DNA from 2 places in the Pseudomonas sp. LjRoot277 genome. Region 1 is predicted to be linked to the other one. Evidence: riboswitches for the same ligand, from Rfam matches in the RefSeq annotation. Region 1 holds a riboswitch; the other holds the start of a gene.

Evidence for each region. Region 1 has a riboswitch for cobalamin ahead of ACSQ87_RS13235 (CbtB domain-containing protein). Riboswitches for the same ligand answer to the same signal wherever they lie in the genome.
Region 2: another riboswitch for cobalamin. It lies ahead of cobO (cob(I)yrinic acid a,c-diamide adenosyltransferase); the one in region 1 lies ahead of ACSQ87_RS13235 (CbtB domain-containing protein).

Annotation. Positions count from the first base shown of each region.
Region 1 is NZ_CAXURI020000001.1:2,772,932-2,782,751, reverse strand. It holds gene cobN (cobaltochelatase subunit CobN) at 1-2,230, opposite strand, end outside; gene cobW (cobalamin biosynthesis protein CobW) at 2,234-3,295, opposite strand; cobalamin riboswitch at 3,397-3,611, opposite strand; cobalamin riboswitch at 3,805-4,033, shown strand; gene ACSQ87_RS13235 (CbtB domain-containing protein) at 4,155-4,358, shown strand; gene ACSQ87_RS13230 (CbtA family protein) at 4,370-5,077, shown strand; gene ACSQ87_RS13225 (cobalamin biosynthesis protein) at 5,074-5,487, shown strand; gene cobM (precorrin-4 C(11)-methyltransferase) at 5,571-6,317, shown strand; gene nfuA (Fe-S biogenesis protein NfuA) at 6,464-7,048, opposite strand; gene ACSQ87_RS13210 (fatty acid cis/trans isomerase) at 7,256-9,550, opposite strand; gene metH (methionine synthase) at 9,706-9,820, shown strand, end outside.
Region 2 is NZ_CAXURI020000001.1:1,951,677-1,961,496, forward strand. It holds gene ACSQ87_RS09300 (O-methyltransferase) at 1-387, shown strand, start outside; gene ACSQ87_RS09305 (PQQ-dependent sugar dehydrogenase) at 392-1,705, opposite strand; gene ACSQ87_RS09310 (hypothetical protein) at 1,774-2,358, opposite strand; cobalamin riboswitch at 2,514-2,745, shown strand; gene cobO (cob(I)yrinic acid a,c-diamide adenosyltransferase) at 2,827-3,438, shown strand; gene ACSQ87_RS09320 (cobyrinate a,c-diamide synthase) at 3,435-4,835, shown strand; gene bluB (5,6-dimethylbenzimidazole synthase) at 4,832-5,482, shown strand; gene cbiB (adenosylcobinamide-phosphate synthase CbiB) at 5,479-6,390, shown strand; gene cobD (threonine-phosphate decarboxylase CobD) at 6,383-7,375, shown strand; gene ACSQ87_RS09340 (cobyric acid synthase) at 7,372-8,823, shown strand; gene cobU (bifunctional adenosylcobinamide kinase/adenosylcobinamide-phosphate guanylyltransferase) at 8,945-9,466, shown strand; gene cobT (nicotinate-nucleotide--dimethylbenzimidazole phosphoribosyltransferase) at 9,463-9,820, shown strand, end outside.

The DNA of each region.
Region 1 (9,820 bases):
CGAAGCCCAACGTGAACGCCTTGGCCAAGGCACGCAGCAGGCTCGATTGCGCACCACGCCCGTCGCCACGCGGAATACGCAACAACGCCAACAACGTATCGATACGCAAACGCCCGGTCGGTGATTCGCCGAAAATGTGCAGGCCGTCGCGGATCTGCGACTCTTTCAAGTCGCACAAATACGTGTCCAGACGCGGCAACCAGATCGCCGCATCAGCATCACTGTCGAGTTTTTCGTCCAGTTGCAGTTCGCGGTCGATGTGCGTCTCGCGCACCAGTTGCAGGATGTCGCGCTGCAATTCCCGGGCACGGCGCGGATCGAGCAATTGCGCTTCGTAATACTCGTCGGCGAGTAATTCGAGGTTGCGTAGCGGGCCGTAAGTTTCGGCGCGGGTCAGCGGCGGCATCAGGTGATCGATGATCACCGCCTGCGTACGGCGCTTGGCCTGGGCGCCCTCGCCCGGATCGTTGACGATGAACGGATAGATGTTCGGCAGCGGCCCGAGCAGCGCATCCGGCCAGCAATGCTCCGACAGCCCGACGCCTTTGCCCGGCAGCCATTCGAGGTTGCCGTGCTTGCCGACGTGGATCACGCCGTGGGCGCCGTAAGTGTTGCGCAACCAGAAATAGAACGCCAAGTAACCGTGAGGCGGCACCAGGTCCGGATCGTGATACACCGCACTTGGGTCCACCTGATAACCCCGCGCCGGTTGAATGCCGACGAAGGTCAGGCCAAAGCGCAGTCCGGCAATCATCATTCGCCCGCCACGGCACATCGGATCGCTTTGCGGCGAGCCCCATCGTTCCAGCACGGCCTGCCGATTGGACTCGGGCAAGGCGTTGAACATCAGGTTGTAGTCGTCCATCGACAGGCTTTGATGACACGGACGTTGGTCGAGGGTTTCGAGGTCGTTGCTGACGCCACCCAGCAACTGCTGGATCAACGCGGTGCCGCTATCAGGCAACTCGGCCGGCAGCGGATAACCTTCTTTATGCAGCGCACGCAGGATATTCAGCGCGGCGGCCGGGGTGTCGAGACCCACGCCATTGCCGATGCGACCATCACGGGTCGGGTAGTTGGCGAGGATCAGGGCGATGCGTTTTTCAGCATTGGGCACCCGCGCCAGATCGATCCAGCGTCGCGCCAGTTCGGCGACAAAATCCATACGCTCCGGTTGTGGCCGATAGCAGACCACATCGGATTGGCTGCGCTCACTGCGCCAGGCCAGGTCTTTGAAGCTGATCGGTCGGCTGATGATCCGCCCGTCCAGTTCCGGCAGCGCGATGTGCATCGCCAGATCGCGCGGACCGAGGCCTTGTTCGCTGGCGCGCCAACCGGGTTCGTTGTCCTGGGCGCAAATCGCCTGGATCACCGGGATGTTGCGGCGAAACGGTCGCAAGTGCGGCGCTTCGGGACTGGATTGAGCGAAACCGGTGGTGTTGAGAATCACGCCGGCTTCGACTTCGTCCAACAGGTCCTCGACCACCGTCAGGCAGCCGGGTTCTTTCAAACTGGCCACTGCAATCGGCAAAGGATTCAACCCTGCCGCCTGCAAACGCTGGCAGAAAATATCGATGAAACCGGTGTTGGCCGCCTGCAAATGCGAGCGGTAGAACAGCACCGCCGCCACCGGTTGATCGGCCTGCCAGTCGGCTTGCCAATCCTTCAGTTCAGCGGGGCTTTTTTGCGGGTGGTAGATCGCCGTGCGCGGCAGGGTTTGCGGCTCGGCCCAGGCGTAGTCGCGATCCAGCCAACGATTGGCAAGGCAGCGGAAAAAATCCAGGGCATTGCTCATGCCGCCCTGACGCAGAAACTGCCAGAGCCGATCGCGGTCTTCCGCACCCACCGTGCTTAGCTCGCTGAGTTCAGGGTCCGGGCGGTCATCGCCTGGCACCAGAATCAGCTGCACACCGCGCTCCGACAGTTGCACCAGTTGCTCGACGCCGTAACGCCAATAGGCGATGCCGCCGTGCAACGAAATCAGAATCACCTTGGCGTGGCGCAGCACTTCGTCGAAGTAGAGATCGACCGAGGCGTGATTCTGCACCTGCATCGGGTTGGCCAGGCGCACGCTCGGGTAATCGTCGGGCAACTGCTGCGCCGCTTCGGCGAGCAGCGCGAGGCTGGAATCGCCGCTGCACAGGATCACCAGCTCGGCGGGGGTTTGCCCTAGGTCGGCAATGTTGTCATCCGACACGAAACCGCCGGGCTGGGTCCTGAGCAGGTGCATGGCTTAAACGCTGAGCGCGGCGCGCAATTGCGTTTCGAGCAGCGCGGCATCCAGCGCCTGACCGATCAACACCAGACGCGTGGTGCGCGCTTCATCGGCGCCCCACTGACGGTCGAAGTGCTTGTCGAAACGTGTGCCCACGCCCTGGATCAGCAAGCGCATCGGCTTGTTCGGAATCGCCGCGAAGCCTTTGACGCGCAGGATGCCGTGCTGGACCACCAGTTGGGTCAGCGCGTCCAGCAGCAGACTTTCGTCGGCTTGCGGCAGTTCGATGGAGATGGAGTCAAAGGCATCGTGGTCGTGATCGTCTTCGCCTTCATGGTGGTGATCGTGATGGCTGTGACGGCTGTCAATGTGTTCTTCGGAGCCGGCGCCGAGGCCGATCAGCACGTCCAGTGGCAGACGACCGCTGCTGGCTTCGATGACTTTCACCGCGGGCGGCAGTTCTTCAGCGACTTCCAGGCGCACACGGGCCAGGTCTTCGGGGCTGATCAGGTCGGCCTTGTTGAGGATCACCAGGTCGGCGCTGGCCAGTTGGTCGGCGAACAGTTCGTGCAGCGGCGATTCGTGGTCCAGGTTCGGGTCGAGTTTGCGCTGGGCATCGACCTGGTCCGGGAAAGCCGCGAAGGTGCCGGCGGCAACCGCTGGGCTGTCGACCACGGTGATCACCGCATCAACGGTGCAGGCGCTGCGGATTTCCGGCCACTGGAAGGCTTGCACCAACGGTTTTGGCAGGGCCAGGCCCGAGGTTTCGATGAGGATGTGGTCGAGGTCGCCGCGACGGGCGACGAGTTCGCGCATCACCGGGAAGAACTCTTCCTGAACGGTGCAGCACAGGCAGCCGTTGGCCAGTTCGTAGACGCGGCCGTTGGCTTCTTCTTCAGTGCAGCCGATGGAGCACTGCTTGAGGATTTCGCCGTCGATGCCCAGCTCGCCGAACTCGTTGACGATCACCGCAATGCGACGGCCCTGAGCGTTGTCGAGCATGTGCCGCAGCAAGGTGGTTTTGCCCGAGCCGAGGAAGCCGGTAACGATGGTGACGGGGAGTTTGGCCAGTGTTTTCATCGGATGCCCTTTGGCAAGGTGGCGGGCATACGGGACGACAATCGCTGCGACGGATGTGCGCGCGCAAGAGTTCCGCCACCGGATCACCCCGCCCGGTTGTAGTGAGAATCTGTGTCGAGGCAGGTCTCCTGGCTGACGGTGTGCCGGGTTTGTGGGCCTGGCATTCGCTGCGCCTTCCCGCGAACCCGTTGCACAGGGTTTGCAGTGGCGTGGCAGCGAACATCACCGTTCACAGTTGCGGGGGCAGCCGCGGCATCGACCGCGTTCCCTTCTTAGCTTCGGCAGACGCCGAAGAACCTCGAAAGCGCAAGGCTACGCATCGTGTGGGGGCGGGTCAATGTTCACCTGAGTTCTATGGCGCCCCCTTCGCGAGCAAGTCGAATCGTCGCACCGCCGCTCCCACAGGGGAATGCATTCCAAATGTGGGAGCGGGCTTGCTCGCGAAGGGAGCGCCGCAGTTTCCAACTGAGAACCCTTGCCAATTGACGTCCAACCCCCGCCCATGCTCTCCTACACGCCTTGTTACGGGTGCCCTTCAGAGGGTGAAACGGGAAACCGGTGAATCATGTGCTTTACTCTAAAGTCATGTCAGTCCGGTGCTGCCCCCGCAACGGTAAGCGAGCGAAGCGTCAGATCCACTGTGCCAGCAGTTCGGCATGGGAAGGTGATGCTTGCAGGTCAAGGCGAAAGCCAGTGCCCCTCGTGAGCCCGGAGACCGGCCCGCAACACAAAGTGACCATTACGATCACTGAATAACAAACCCGCGGTGGGCGGGCGCTGTTTGAACCTCTGCGTGCCCGACTCGCAGGGGTCTTCCATGCGCTCTAAATCACCCGCTGACAGACCAGAGGGAAGCGCCATGTCGATCATCAGCAGCACCGGCAGCAACACCGATAAGAGCACCGCCAGCACCACCAACACCCTGACTCAACGCCTGACCGCCGCCGTATGTGCGTCGATCCTGGGTGCCTGCCTGGTGTATTTCGCCGGTTTCTCGCACATCGAAGCGGTGCATAACGCCGCGCACGATACCCGCCACAGCTCCGCATTCCCGTGCCATTGAGACCTGATGACATGATCAAGCGTATTGCGCAAACCGCAGGGTTCACCGGGCTGCTGGCCGCCCTGTTGCTGACCCTGCTGCAAAGCTTCTGGGTGGCGCCACTGATTCTGCAGGCCGAGACGTTCGAAAAATCCGAGCCCGCCGCTGTTGAAGTTCACGAACACGCCGCAGGTGCAGTCGCCGCTCACACCCACGATGCTGAAGCGTGGGAACCGGAAGACGGCTGGCAGCGCGTGCTGTCCACTACCGGCGGCAACCTGGTGGTAGCAGTCGGTTTCGCGCTGATGCTGGCCGGTCTTTACACCTTGCGCGCTCCGACCAAAACCTCCCAAGGCCTGCTTTGGGGTCTGGCCGGTTACGCGACGTTCGTGCTGGCACCGACCCTCGGTCTGCCGCCTGAGCTGCCGGGCACTGCCGCGGCTGATTTGGCGCAACGGCAGATCTGGTGGATCGGCACGGCTGCCTCCACCGCAGTTGGCATCGCATTGATCGTGTTCAGCCGTCACTGGCTGATGAAAGTGCTCGGCGTAGCAATCCTGGCCGTTCCTCACGTGATCGGCGCACCACAACCGGAAGTCCACTCGATGCTGGCTCCGCAAGCCCTGGAAGCTCAGTTCAAAATCGCTTCGCAGCTGACCAACGTGGCATTCTGGCTGGCCCTGGGCCTGATCAGTGCCTGGTTGTTCCGCCGCAAAAGCGATGGTCAATACCACGCATGACTGAGATCAGCACAGCGCCGACTTTAGTGGTCGGCCTGGGCTGCCAGCGCGGCTGCCCCGTCAGCACGCTGCGGGCGCTGCTCGATCAGGCGTTACAGGCACATAAAATCGAACTTCACCAGATCAAGGCGCTGGCCAGCATCGACCTGAAGCGCGAAGAACCTGGCTTGATCGAACTGGCCGAACAGCTGGAGTTACCGTTGATGTACTTCAGCAGCGAACAACTGGCCGGCTATCAACCGCAACTCAGCCACCGCTCGGACATCGCGTTCGAACGCACCGGCTGCTACGGCGTAGCGGAAAGTGCCGCCCTGGCCCTGGCCGAACAACTGACCCAGGCACCGGCAAAATTGCTGATTTCACGACAAAAATATGCCCAGGCCACCTTGGCATTGGCCGGCGCCGCCTAAAATCCTCGATAATCCTCGCCTTCGATCATGAGCAATCTTCATCTGAAGCTTTGCCCAGCCCCTTTTTCTCACAGGAACCGACGATGACCGTCTACTTCATTGGCGCAGGTCCCGGCGACCCGGAACTGATCACCGTCAAAGGCCAACGGCTGATTCGCAGCTGCCCGGTGATCATCTATGCCGGCTCCCTGGTGCCCGCCGCCGTGCTGGAAGGCCATCGCGCCGAACAGGTAGTCAACAGCGCCGAACTGCACCTGAAACAGATCATCGAGCTGATCAAATCCGCCCATGCCAAGGGCCAGGACGTGGCCCGGGTGCACTCTGGCGACCCGAGTCTTTACGGCGCCATTGGCGAGCAGATCCGCTACCTGCGCGAACTCGACATCCCGTTTGAAATCATTCCCGGTGTCACGGCGACGGCGGCCTGCGCGGCGCTGTTGGGCGCGGAACTAACGTTACCCGACGTATCGCAAAGCGTGATCCTGACCCGCTATGCCGACAAAACCGCGATGCCCGCCGGCGAAGAGCTCGGCAGCCTGGCGCAGCACGGGGCGACCATGGCGATCCATCTGGGGGTTAATCATCTGGAGAAAATCCTGGCCGAATTGCTGCCGCATTACGGCGCGGATTGCCCGATTGCGGTGATTCACCGGGCGACCTGGCCGGATCAGGACTGGGTGGTGGGGACGTTGGCGGATATTGCCCAGAAGGTTGAAGCCAAGGGATTTCGACGCACGGCGTTGATTTTGGTGGGTCGGGTTTTGGGCAGTGATCACTTCAGTGAATCATCGCTGTACCGTGCGGGGCATGCGCATTTGTATCGCCCATAGGGCCCCTTCGCGAGCAAGCCCGCTCCCACATTGGAATGCGATCAAATGTGGGAGCGGGCTTGCTCGCGAAGGCGTCAGTGAATTTCACCCATAAAAAAACGGCGCTCACGGGGCGCCGTTTTTTATGTTTGCAGCGAACACCTTACTCAGTAGTAGGCATTTTCTTTCTGCGTGTGGTCGGTGACGTCACGAACGCCCTTGAGCTCGGGAATGCGCTCGAGCAAGGTGCGCTCGATGCCTTCGCGCAAGGTAACGTCTGCCTGGCCGCAGCCCTGGCAACCGCCGCCGAACTTCAGCACGGCGATGCCGTCTTCGACCACATCGATCAGGCTGACCTGACCGCCGTGGCTGGCCAGCCCCGGGTTGATCTCGGTTTGCAGGTAATAGTTGATACGCTCGTTGATCGGGCTGTCGGCATTGACCATCGGTACTTTGGCGTTTGGCGCCTTGATGGTGAGCTGGCCGCCCATACGGTCGGTGGCGTAGTCGACTACCGCATCGTCCAGGAACGCTTCGCTGAACGAGTCGATGTAAGCGGTGAAGCTTTTGAGCCCCAGCGCCGTGTCTTCAGGTTTTTCTTCGCCCGGCTTGCAATAAGCAATGCAGGTTTCGGCGTACTGGGTGCCAGGCTGGGTGATAAAGACGCGGATGCCGATGCCTGGGGTGTTCTGCTTGGAGAGCAGATCAGCCAGATAATCGTGGGCGGCGTCGGTAATGGTAATAGCGGTCATGGAAACTCCTCGCAGGCTTGGGCGCAGTTTACGCCAATCATCGCGCCGTACAAAGTCCTAGTATTTTTGTCGGGAACTGTGGCGAGGGGGCTTGCCCCCGTTCGGCTGCGCAGCAGTCGTAAACCAGACAACTCGGTGTATCTGAAGAATGCAGAGGGCTGCTTCGCAACCCAACGGGGGCAAGCCCCCTCGCCACAGGGCCCTTAATCAAAGATTCTCGTACCGGTTCATGTCCAGCACGCCCTCTTCTACCGGATCGGTCTCGTGGACGTACCGGCTCAGGTCATGGAAGTAGAACCAGAACTGCGGATGGCTGCGGCGAATGCCCCAGCGCTCGACGATTTTTTCGAAGCGATTAGCATCCTTGGCGTTTTCCATCTCGTCCACGAACTCAGGCACTTGCTCGGCCGGAATGTTGAACATGAAGTTCGGATAGCTGCTGAGCACGCCCGGAAAAATGGTGATCGTGTCGAGCCCCGGTTGATAACGCCGGGATTCACCGAGCAGGAACGCGACGTTACTGTGCGCCCGGTTGCGCAGCAGGCTGTAAACCTCACGCTTGCCGCTCGCGGTTTCGATGCGCAGCAGAGTCGCTTCCGGCAACTGATCGATAACCTTCAGCCCGGCCGCCGGACGCGAAGTCAGACGACTCAACGCCTGCTCGGCGCTCTGCAAGGCCAGATCGATGTTCGGCCGCGAGCAATAAGCGCCGTCACAACGGTTGATCGGATCCGGCTTGGCGTTGAGGTCGCCGTAACGGGCCAGCAACTGCAGGGTGAAATCGCGTTTCGGGTCCTTTTCGTCCAGTACCAGCGCCGTCTCTTTGTCGTTATCGATGGCCTCGTAGTCCAGCCACATCTTGAATTTGCCGCCGCTCTGGTACCAGTCGTCGAGGTAGTCGTCGCGCGAATCGGCCGGCATCAGGCGCAGGAAGTTTTGCTCGGCGCCGTTGCGGATCAGGTCGAAGTACAGCCGGGTTTGCGCCTGATGGGAGACGTTGCCGAACACGTCGAAGTTGACCGCCAACTGGTAATAGGTGCGCTCCAGCAGCGGGAAGTCGAACAGCCACATCGTTTGCGGCACGTCACCGATCAGGCCTTTGTTCACCGAGGCACTGTCAAAATGCCGGAAGATCGTCAGCAAGGCGTTATCGTTACCGGCCCACAAGGTCGACCAGCTCGGCGCCGGCGCGTCGGCGTAACTGTCACGGCGCAGCGCCTCGTACTCGTTACGCTTGTCGCGGTAGTCATGCCACAGGCTCAGGACGCTGCCGACATCGTCGTTCTGCCCCGGCATCGCCAACAACGGCGTGGCCTGGCCGCGATAATTCGGATCGATGATGTAGAGATCATGTTCAGGCGCCTGGAACAGTGCCCAGAAGTTATCGCGGATCACGTCGGTGGCGATCTGCCCACGGCACACCGGGCCGCGAACAAACGTACGGACGAAGTATTCGGCGTTATCGAGCATGAATTGATAACGCGCCTGGGCCGGGATTGCCTCGAACGTGGTGAACGGATTGGCCCGACGCTCCGGCCCGTAGCCCGGCAAGGCGTTGACCTGCCAGTTGCCGTTATAGAAGAGGCTTTTGATCCGTGCCATCTTCGCCGCGCTCAACGGGTAGGTGATGTGCGTCTTCTGCACAACCACGCCTTGCACCGGCCACAAGCGGTAATACACCTGAGTGCCCGGATCGTCATTCGGGCGGCGTGTGTTGATCAGATCAATCGGCTGGCCAGTCGGCGTGCGCGAACGTACCCACTGAAAGAAATGCCCCGGCTCGCCGTCCTTGAAATAGAGATGAGCGAGAAACCAATGCTCGAACAACCAACGCCCCACCAGGCTTTGCCGTCCGCCCGGTGAATTGAGCAGGTTTTCCCACTGCACCACCTGCAACGCTTCTTTGGCGCTCGGTACAAGACCTTGCTCGTCAATCGGCGCGCCGGACGCCAGCCAGCGTTGCAGCGTCTGGTATTGCTGGTCAGTCAGACCGGTGACCGCCAGCGGCATGCCCTCTTTGGGATGTGATTTGGCGTAGCCGTCGAACTCGGCCGGCATCGCGCACGTGTTTTCCCGGCTCAGGCCCAGAACGATCTCTTCTGGCAACCTGGCATTGGGTTGCAAAGGCGTTTTGTGGCCCAGCTCGAGCATCCGCGCCATCAACGCGGCCTGACTGCCTTGAGCGTCGAGCACCGAATAGAAATCCTTTTGCTGCCAGGCGCGTTTACCGAAGGCGTCATAAAACAGCCGGGTCGGCGCGGCAGCCTGGCGGCGTTGGCCGTCGTAGACCGGGACCTTGGTCGCGCCACGAGCGGCCCCTTCGCCACTGCCCAGGTTGAGCTGACAGGCGGCGTCATAGCAGGCATGGCAGGCCACACACTTTTCGGTGAAGATCGGTTGGATGTCGCGGCTGTAGGAAATGGCAGAGGAAATGGCCGGATCCTGCGCGGCGGCGCCCCAGCTTAAAAACAGCAAAACAATGCTGATGACGCGATAAGACATATCCCTGGTCCCGATCATGAAAAAACGTCGCGATTCTACCGGTCTGCCCCCCGCTCCAACATGAGCGATATTCATGCAAAACCGGGACATGCTCTAAAACCACGCAGGTTTGCTATTATCCCGCCCCTTCGTCATGGTCTTTCCGAGTAGTCCAAATGTCCGATCGCAGTGTTCGCCTTCAAGCTCTCAAGCACGCCCTCAAAGAGCGCATCCTGATTCTCGATGGCGGCATGGGCACGATGATCCAGAGCTACAAGCTCGAAGAGCAGG
Region 2 (9,820 bases), 820 kb from region 1:
TGCTGTGACATACCCGGCGACTACAACGCCACCGCGCGCCGTTACTGGCAGGAGGCGGGGCTTGCCGAGCGGATTGATCTGCGTCTGGCGCCCGCGCTGGAAACCCTGGCTCAGCTGGATCAGCAAGCGCCATTCGACCTGATCTTCATCGATGCCGACAAAGCCAACTACCCACGTTATCTGGAGCACGCATTGCGTTTGCTACGCGTTGGCGGTCTGGCGGTGTTTGATAACACGCTGTGGAGCGGACGGGTGCTTGAGAACAATCCCGAGAGCGAAGACACCCGAGCCATCCAGGCGCTCAATCGCGCCTTGAAGGATGACTCGCGTGTGGACCTGTCGTTGTTGCCATTGGGTGATGGGTTGACGTTGTGCCGTAAGCGCTAGACGTTTACTTGGCCGCCGAAACCCGCCACACCTTGTTGCCCACGTCATCCGCCACCAACAAATCACCCTGCTGATCAATCACCACACCCACCGGCCGGCCCATGGCTTTTTCTTCGTTGTTGAGGAATCCGGTGAGGACATCAACCGGCTGTCCGGCCGGTTTCCCTGCGCTGAACGGTACGAAAATCACTTTGTAGCCACTGTGCGGTTTACGGTTCCACGAGCCGTGCTGGCCAATGAATGCCCCTTCCTTGAACTGCGCCGGCAGTCTGTTGCCTTCAGCAAACGTCAGGCCCAACGAGGCGGTATGCGGGCCGACCGCGTAGTCCGGCGCAATGGCCTTGGCCACCAGGACGGGGTTTTGCGGCTCGACGCGGATGTCGACGTGCTGACCGTAATAACTGTAAGGCCAGCCGTAGAACCCGCCGTCCTTCACTGATGTGATGTAATCCGGCACCAGGTCGCTGCCGATCTCGTCGCGCTCGTTGACCGCCGTCCACAGTGCGCCGCTCCGAGGTTCCCAGGCCAGGCCGTTGGGATTACGAATCCCCGAGGCGAAGATTCGATGGTTGCCGGTGGCGCGATCCACTTCCCAGATCGCTGCGCGACCTTCTTCCATGTCCATGCCGTTTTCGGCCACGTTGCTGTTGGAGCCCACCGTGACGTACAGCTTGCTGCCGTCCTTGCTGGCGATGACGTTTTTGGTCCAGTGGTGATTCAGCGTACCGCCCGGCAGGTCGATCACCTTCATCGGCTGTGACTTGATCGCCGTCTCGCCGTTTTCATAGTGGAAGCGCAGCAAGCGGTCCGTGTCGGCGACGTACAGGTCATTGCCGACCAGGGTCATGCCGAAGGGGGAGTTGAGATTTTCCAGGAACACCGTGCGGGTTTCGGCGATGCCGTCGTGGTCCTTGTCCCGCAGCAGCGTGATGCGGTTCGGGCTCGGTACTTTGGCGCCGGCACGGCCCATGACTTTGCCCATGACCCAGCCACGAATGCCTTTGCCGTCATCGGGTTTGGGTGGTGCGTTGGTTTCGGCGACCAGCACGTCGCCGTTGGGCAGCACGTAGAGCCAGCGCGGGTGATCGAGACCTTCGGCAAAAGCCGCCACCTGAGTCCCTGTCGCGGCGATCGGTTTCGCACCGTCCGGCCAGCCGATCGCCGGGGCGATGTTCACCGTCGGGATCAGGGTTTTGTTCGGTTCTGGCAGCTTGGGCGACGGGCCGGTGCCGTCGGAGACTTGCAGCCTGGCGGTTTCACCACAGGCCGCAAGCCCTCCGGCGAGCACGATGACGAGAGCGAGCTGGGGCTTGCGCATGCTGATCTTCCCTATGAATGCATTGACCTATTCAATAGAGAAGCGCAGGTGCGCGATGGTTCAACGGGTCAGCCGCGGGCTTCCTTGAACAGCACGGCTATGCCCGGGTGATAATTGCCGGCTTCGTTGCGCAACTTGCGATAGGCATAGGGGAAGTACCAGGCCACCGCGCAGGTGTGTTCCTTTTGCAGGTCGTCGACCATGTCCTGGAGTTCTTCCGGGGTGGAGCTTTGTTGGGCTTTTTGTGGCGCGACAAACAGGCAGCCGAGTTTCAGGTCGCTGGCGTAGCTGATGCGCTTGGCGTCGCTGGTGATGTCCTGCAATGCTTGAGTCAGGTTCAGGCTGTTGACGCGTGGCCAGCGCTGGGTCGCCTGAAGGTAAGCGCGTTCTTCGGTGGTCGCGATAAACAGGTCGGCGCGGCCATTGCGTTCGCCTTCTTCGGTCTGTTTGCGGGTCGGTGTTTGTTGCAGCGTGACCATTTCCGCCATCCAGGCCGCGGCGGACAGCAGGCTCAGGTTGGCTTTTTCGTCGAACCAGTAAGGCGTGTCGTTATCGCCGCGCACGGCGTTGTAGCGGTCGATACAGTCAAACCAGCGTTCCAGCACCGGGCGCAGGAATTCCAGCTTCGGATTGCTGATGATCATGCCTTGCATGTGGCTCACCCTTGTTATTTGTGTTGTGAGGTTGTGGCTCTTTGATATCACTGCTGAGAGTGTGGCACAAGATTGGCGTCAGATAATTGATCGACGGCAGTTAATCGCTCGCAGGCCGCCCGTCTTCAATTGACGCTCCATCCCCAACCCTCTAACCTTCGCGGCTTGTTTCAGGTGCTCTGTGACCTTGGTCGACAGAGTGAAACAGGGAAGCCGGTGAGTGATTCTCTTCAATTGATGAAGGCTCACGATCCCGGCGCTGCCCCCGCAACGGTAAATGAGTGAAGACTGCGCCTTGAGCCACTGTGTCGTATGACATGGGAAGGCGCGCAGTCAGGCGAAACGCCGCTCATGAGCCCGGAGACCGGCCTGATCCATCCAGCGGCATCACGGTGGGCGATGCCAGGCTTTTTGCCGTCTATTCTTGTGCCTGCCCGCCGTTATCCAGCCTCAACGGAGAGCTCCCCCATGACTGATACCCCCGATCGTGACGAACGTCATCTGGCGCGCATGCTGCGCAAAAAAGCCGTGATCGACGAACGCATCGCCAATTCCCCGAATGAATGCGGCCTGCTGCTGGTGCTGACCGGCAACGGCAAAGGCAAAAGCAGTTCGGCCTTCGGCATGCTCGCCCGGTCCATGGGGCACGGCATGCAGTGTGGCGTGGTGCAGTTCATTAAAGGGCGCAGCAGCACCGGCGAAGAACTGTTCTTCCGTCGCTTTCCGGAACAGGTGCGTTTTCATGTGATGGGCGAGGGCTTTACCTGGGAAACCCAGGATCGCCAGCGTGACATCGCCGCCGCTGAAGCCGCGTGGGCGGTGTCCCGCGAATTGCTGCGTGATCCGTCGATCGGCCTGGTGGTGCTGGATGAATTGAACATTGCGCTCAAGCACGGTTATCTGGATCTCGATCAGGTGCTCAGCGACTTGCAGGCCCGTCCGCCGATGCAGCACGTGGTGGTGACCGGTCGCGGCGCCAAGCCGGAGATGATCGAACTGGCCGACACCGTCACCGAAATGGGCGTGATCAAGCACGCATTCCAGGCCGGGATCAAAGCGCAAAAAGGCGTCGAATTGTGAGTCAGCCACGTCATTGCCCGGCGGTGTTGATTGCCGCGCCGGCCTCCGGTCAGGGCAAGACCACCGTCACCGCCGCACTGGCCCGTTTGCATCGCAATCAGGGGCGCAAGGTGCGCGTATTCAAATGCGGCCCGGACTTCCTCGACCCGATGATTCTCGAGCGCGCCAGCGGTGCGCCGGTGTATCAACTGGACATGTGGATGGTCGGCGAGCAGGAAAGTCGTCGACTGTTGTGGGAAGCCGCCGGCGAAGCCGATCTGATTCTCATCGAAGGCGTCATGGGTCTGTTCGACGGTACGCCGTCCAGCGCTGATCTGGCGCGACATTTCGGTGTACCGGTGCTGGGTGTGATCGACGGCACTGCCATGGCGCAGACCTTTGGTGCACTGGCGTTGGGGCTGGCGCGCTATCAGCCGGACTTGCCGTTTGCCGGTGTGCTGGCCAACCGCGTCGGCACCCTGCGTCACGCGCAATTACTGGAAGGTAGTCTCACTGAAGGTTTGCGCTGGTACGGTGCCTTGTCCCGGGAAACCGGGATCGAATTGCCGAGTCGACACCTCGGGCTGGTTCAGGCCAGTGAGTTGAACGATCTCGATCTGCGCCTCGATGCAGCGGCCGATGCACTGGCCAGCAGCTGCGAGGTCGCGCTGCCACCGGCAGTGGAATTCGCCGCGCCTGATGTGATCGCAGCCGAGCCGTTGCTGGCCGGTGTGCGAATTGCCGTGGCCCGTGACGAAGCGTTTGCCTTCACCTACGGCGCCAGCCTGGATTTGCTGCGGGCCATGGGCGCCGAATTGTCGTTTTTCTCGCCGATCCGTGACGCGCAATTGCCGCCGGCAGACAGCCTCTATCTGCCGGGCGGTTATCCCGAATTGCACCATGTGGCGCTGTCGCAGAACACCACGATGCTGGACGCTATTCGCGCTCATCATGCGGCGGGCAAACCGTTGTTGGCCGAGTGCGGCGGCATGCTGTATCTGCTCGATTCGTTGACCGATGTCGAGGGCACTCGCGCTGAACTGGTCGGCTTGCTGGCCGGTGATGCGGTGATGCAAAAGCGTCTGGCCGCGTTGGCGTTGCAGGCGGTCGAGTTGCCGGAAGGTTCGTTGCGCGGACACACCTATCACCATTCGCTGACCAGTACCGAGCTTGAGCCGATTGCTCGTGGCTTGAGCCCGAACGGTGGGCGAGGGGCGGAGGCGGTCTATCGTGAAGGGCGGATGACGGCCTCTTATGTGCACTTTTATTTTCCGTCCAATCCATCGGCGATTGCCGCGCTGTTTGCGCCTGACCTTGAGGACGCCTTCGCGAGCAAGCCCGCTCCTACAGTTGACTGCGTTTCGTCAGGCAACACGCCATCCAATGTGGGAGCGGGCTTGCTCGCGAAGAGGCCATGACGGACAACGCATTTTCCGAAGCCGAACGCGCGGCGGTCTACCGAGCCATCAGCGAACGCCGCGACATGCGTCATTTCAGCGGTGGCACCGTCGAGCCCGAGTTACTGCGGCGCCTGCTCGAAGCTGCGCATCAGGCACCGAGTGTCGGCCTGATGCAGCCCTGGCGGTTCATCCGCATCAGCGATCGAGCCCTGCGCGGCAAGATCCAGTCACTGGTGGAAGAAGAACGCATCCGCACCGCCGAAGCCCTCGGCGAGCGCACCGACGAATTCATGAAGCTCAAAGTCGAAGGCATCAACGATTGCGCCGAGGTGCTGGTCGCTGCACTGATGGACGATCGCGAGCGTCACATTTTCGGCCGTCGCACGATGCCGGAAATGGACATGGCCTCGCTGTCCTGCGCGATCCAGAACCTCTGGCTGGCCTCCCGCGCTGAAGGATTGGGCATGGGCTGGGTGTCGCTGTTCGAGCCGCAAGCACTGGCGGACTTGCTGGGTTTACCCGCTGGAGCCAAGCCCTTGGCCGTTCTATGCCTGGGGCCGGTCAAGGAATTTTATCCGGCGCCGATGCTGGTACTCGAAGGCTGGGCGCAGGCGCGTCCGCTCAGTGAGTTGCTGTATGAAAATTATTGGGGAGTGAGTCAATGAGTGTGGCGTTGTTGAGTGTCGCCGCGGTTGCGCTGGATGCGCTGCTGGGTGAACCCAAACGCTGGCATCCGCTGGTGGCGTTCGGCCGCTTTGCCAACCGCATCGAGCAACGTTTCAATGGCGGCGGTGGCCGCGGCTGGCGCAGCCATGGCGTGACTGCCTGGGTGATCGCAGTATTGCCGCTGACCCTGCTGGCCACGGCGTTTTCCTGGGCGCCCTACGTCGGCTGGATCGTCGAGATACTCGTACTCTATTGCGCCCTCGGCATGCGCAGCCTCGGTGAACACGTTACGCCTGTGGCCAAGGCGCTGCGCAGTGATGATCTGGAAGAGGCGCGCAAACGTGTCAGTTATCTGGTCAGCCGCCAGACCAGCGAACTGGATAAAACCGAAGTCGCCCGCGCCGCCACAGAGTCTGTCCTGGAGAACGGCAGCGACGCGGTATTCGCTGCGCTGTTCTGGTTTGCCGTGGCCGGTGCGCCCGGTGTGGTGCTCTACCGTTTGAGCAACACGCTGGATGCGATGTGGGGTTACCGCAATGAACGCTTCGAGCGTTTCGGCTGGGCCGCGGCAAAGATCGACGACGTCCTCAACTACATTCCTGCACGCCTGGTGGCATTGACCTACGCGCTGTTGGGCAAAACCCGCCTGGCGCTGAAATGCTGGCGCACCCAGGGCCCGACCTGGGACAGCCCGAATGCCGGTCCGGTGATGGCGGCCGGTGCCGGTGCGCTCGGCGTCGAGTTGGGCGGGGCGGCGATTTATCACGGTGAACTGCATCAGCGTCCGCCACTGGGTGAAGGCGTGCCGGCGGACGCCGACTCCATCGACCGTGGCTGGCAATTGGTCCAGCGCGGGGTATGGTTATGGTTGCTGATCCTCTGCGTGGGGGCTGAATTTTATGCTTGAGCACGGTGGTCGGTTACGCAAGGCGGCGCTCGATTACGGCATCGCCGAAGCCGATTGGCTCGACCTGTCCAGCGGCCTCGCGCCCTGGCCGTTTCCGGTCCCGGAGATTCCGTTGCGGGCCTGGGCGCGGTTGCCGGAAACCGATGACGGTCTGGAGCAGGCGGCCTGTGATTATTACGGCGCCGCTCAGGTCCTGCCGGTAGCCGGCTCGCAAATGGCGATCCAGTTGCTGCCGCGTTTGCGCCGGGCCGGCAAGGTCGGCGTGCTCTCGCCGTGTTACGCCGAACACGCCGAAGCGTGGCGCCGTAATGGCTACATCGTGCGTGAAGTGCTGGAGCAGGAAGTCGACTTCTTTCTCGACAGCCTCGACGTGCTGGTGGTGGTCAACCCGAACAATCCTACCGGCCTGAGCCTGACACCGAGACGTCTGCTCGACTGGCACACGCGGCTGGCCCAGCGCGGAGGCTGGCTGGTGGTGGACGAGGCGTTCATGGACAACACACCGCAGCTGAGCCTGGCACCTTTTGCCAATCGGGTCGGGTTGATCGTGCTGCGCTCCTTCGGCAAGTTTTTTGGTCTGGCCGGTGTGCGGCTGGGTTTCGTGCTGGCCGAGCGCAAGTTACTCAAGTTGCTGGCCGAGCAAGTGGGGCCGTGGGCGGTCAGCGGGCCGACGCGGGTGCTGGGGCAGGCCTGTCTGCTGGATACCGAAGGGCATGCCCGGCAACGGGTTCGCGCTGAAGAAGCCAGCGAGCGTCTGGCGTTGCTGCTTGAACAGCACGGTTTCAAACCCCAGGGTGGCTGCGCCTTGTTTCAATGGCTGATCACCGACCGCGCCGAAGTCCTGCATGAGTTCATGGCCCGGCGCGGCATTCTGTTGCGGTTGTTCACGAACAACAGCAGCCTGCGTTTCGGCTTGCCCGCCGATGAAACCGACTGGACACGTCTCGCGCAAGCGTTCGAAGCCTACGCCAAGGAAACCCAATGACTACGTTGATGGTGCAAGGCACCACTTCCGACGCCGGTAAAAGTACGCTGGTGACGGCGTTGTGCCGCTGGGTCGTGCGTCAGGGCGTGAGCGTCGTACCGTTCAAACCACAGAACATGGCGCTTAACAGTGCCGTGACCGCCGACGGTGGCGAGATCGGTCGTGCGCAAGCGGTGCAGGCTCAGGCCGCCAACCTTGAGCCGCACACCGACATGAACCCGGTGCTGCTCAAACCCAACAGTGATACCGGCGCTCAAGTGATCATCCATGGCCGCGCGGTCACGACGATGAACGCGGTCGCGTATCACGACTACAAAGCCATCGCCATGAAAGCAGTGCTGGCCTCTCATGAACGGCTGAGCGCGGCGTATCCGGTGGTTATGGTCGAAGGCGCGGGTTCGCCGGCCGAGATCAATCTGCGCGCCGGCGACATCGCCAACATGGGCTTTGCCGAGGCGGTGGATTGCCCGGTGGTGCTGATTGCCGACATCAATCGCGGCGGGGTTTTTGCGCATCTGGTGGGCACGCTGGAACTGCTGTCGCCCAGCGAGCAGGCGCGAGTCAAAGGCTTCATCATCAACCGGTTTCGCGGCGATATCGCTTTGCTGCAACCGGGGCTGGATTGGCTGGAAGCGCGCACCGGCAAACCAGTGATTGGCGTTCTGCCTTATGTGATGGACCTGCATCTTGAGGCCGAGGACGGTATCGATCAGCGGCAGACTGACAAGGCCGACCAGGTGCTGAAAGTGGTAGTGCCGGTGCTGCCGCGCATCAGCAATCACACCGATTTCGATCCACTGCGCCTGCATCCGCAGGTGGATCTGCAATTCATCGGCCCCGGTCAGGCGATTCCACCGGCCGACCTGATTATTCTCCCTGGTTCGAAAAGTGTGCGTAGCGACCTCGCGTATTTGCGGGCCAATGGCTGGGACACCGCGATCAGTCGTCATCTGCGTTATGGCGGCAAAGTGCTGGGCATTTGCGGCGGTCTGCAAATGCTCGGCGAGCAGGTACACGATCCGCTGGGCCTTGAAGGCGCACCGGGTTCCAGCGCCGGTTTGGGCTTGTTGGCGTTCGAAACGCAGCTCGAAGAAGAGAAGCAATTGCGCAATGTGCGCGGGCGTCTGGCACTGGAAGACGCGCCGGTCAGCGGCTATGAAATTCATGCCGGGGTGACCACCGGGCCGGCGTTGGAAAACGCCGCCGTGCAACTGGACGATGGTCGCTGCGACGGTGCGCAAAGCGTGGACGGGCAGATTTTCGGCACCTATCTGCATGGCCTGTTTGAATCACCCGCGGCGTGCAGTGCCCTGTTGCGCTGGGCAGGTTTGCAGGCGGTGCAGGACGTGGATTATCACGCGTTGCGTGAGCGCGATATCGAGCGGCTGGCGGATCTGGTGGAGAAGCATCTGGATACCCGACTGTTGCGTGAACTTTGTGGGTTTTAGGGTGACCGTGCTGGCCTCTTCGCGAGCAAGCCCGCTCCCACATTGGAATGCGATCACCTGTGGGAGCGGGCTTGCTCGCGAAGAGGGCAGTGGCCTCACCGCCAATTTGAAGGAATGAACCATGCTGCAACTGATCCTCGGCGGCGCCCGCTCCGGCAAAAGTCGCCTGGCTGAAAAACTCGCCTCCGACAGCGGTCTGGTAGTGACGTACATCGCCACCAGCCAACCCCTCGACGGTGAAATGAACGAGCGGGTGGCCCATCACCGCGCCCGTCGTCCAGCCGAATGGGCGTTGATCGAAGAGCCGGTGGAACTCGCCCGCATCCTGCGCGAAACCGCCAGCGCCGATCGTTGCCTGCTGGTGGATTGCCTGACGTTGTGGATGACTAATCTGCTGATGCTCGACGACACCAAGCGTCTGTCAGCCGAGCGTGATGCATTGCTGGACTGCCTGGCGTCGTTGCCGGGTGAAATCATTTTTGTCAGCAACGAGACCGGAATGGGTGTCGTGCCGCTGGGCGAATTGACTCGCCGTTATGTCGATGAAGCCGGTTGGCTGCATCAAGCGTTGGCCGAGCGCTGTCAGCGCGTCGTCCTGACCGTCGCCGGTCTGCCCCTGACTTTGAAAGGAACCGTGTTATGACTCAATCCTGGTGGCTGAACCCGTGCAAGCCGATCGATGCTCAAGCGGTCGTGCAGGCGCAGGCCCGTCAACAGCAACTGACCAAACCGGCCGGCTCCCTCGGTCGGCTTGAGTCGGTGGCCGTGCAATTGGCCGGGCTGCAGGGGCAGGTCAAACCGAGTATCGATCAGCTGTGGATCGCGATTTTTGCCGGTGACCATGGCGTGGTCGCTGAAGGGGTATCGGCATTTCCTCAGGAAGTCACCGGACAGATGCTGCACAACTTCGTCAGCGGTGGGGCGGCGATCAGCGTGTTGGCGCGGCAACTCGGGGCATCCCTTGAAGTCGTCGACCTCGGCACGGTGACCCCGTCGT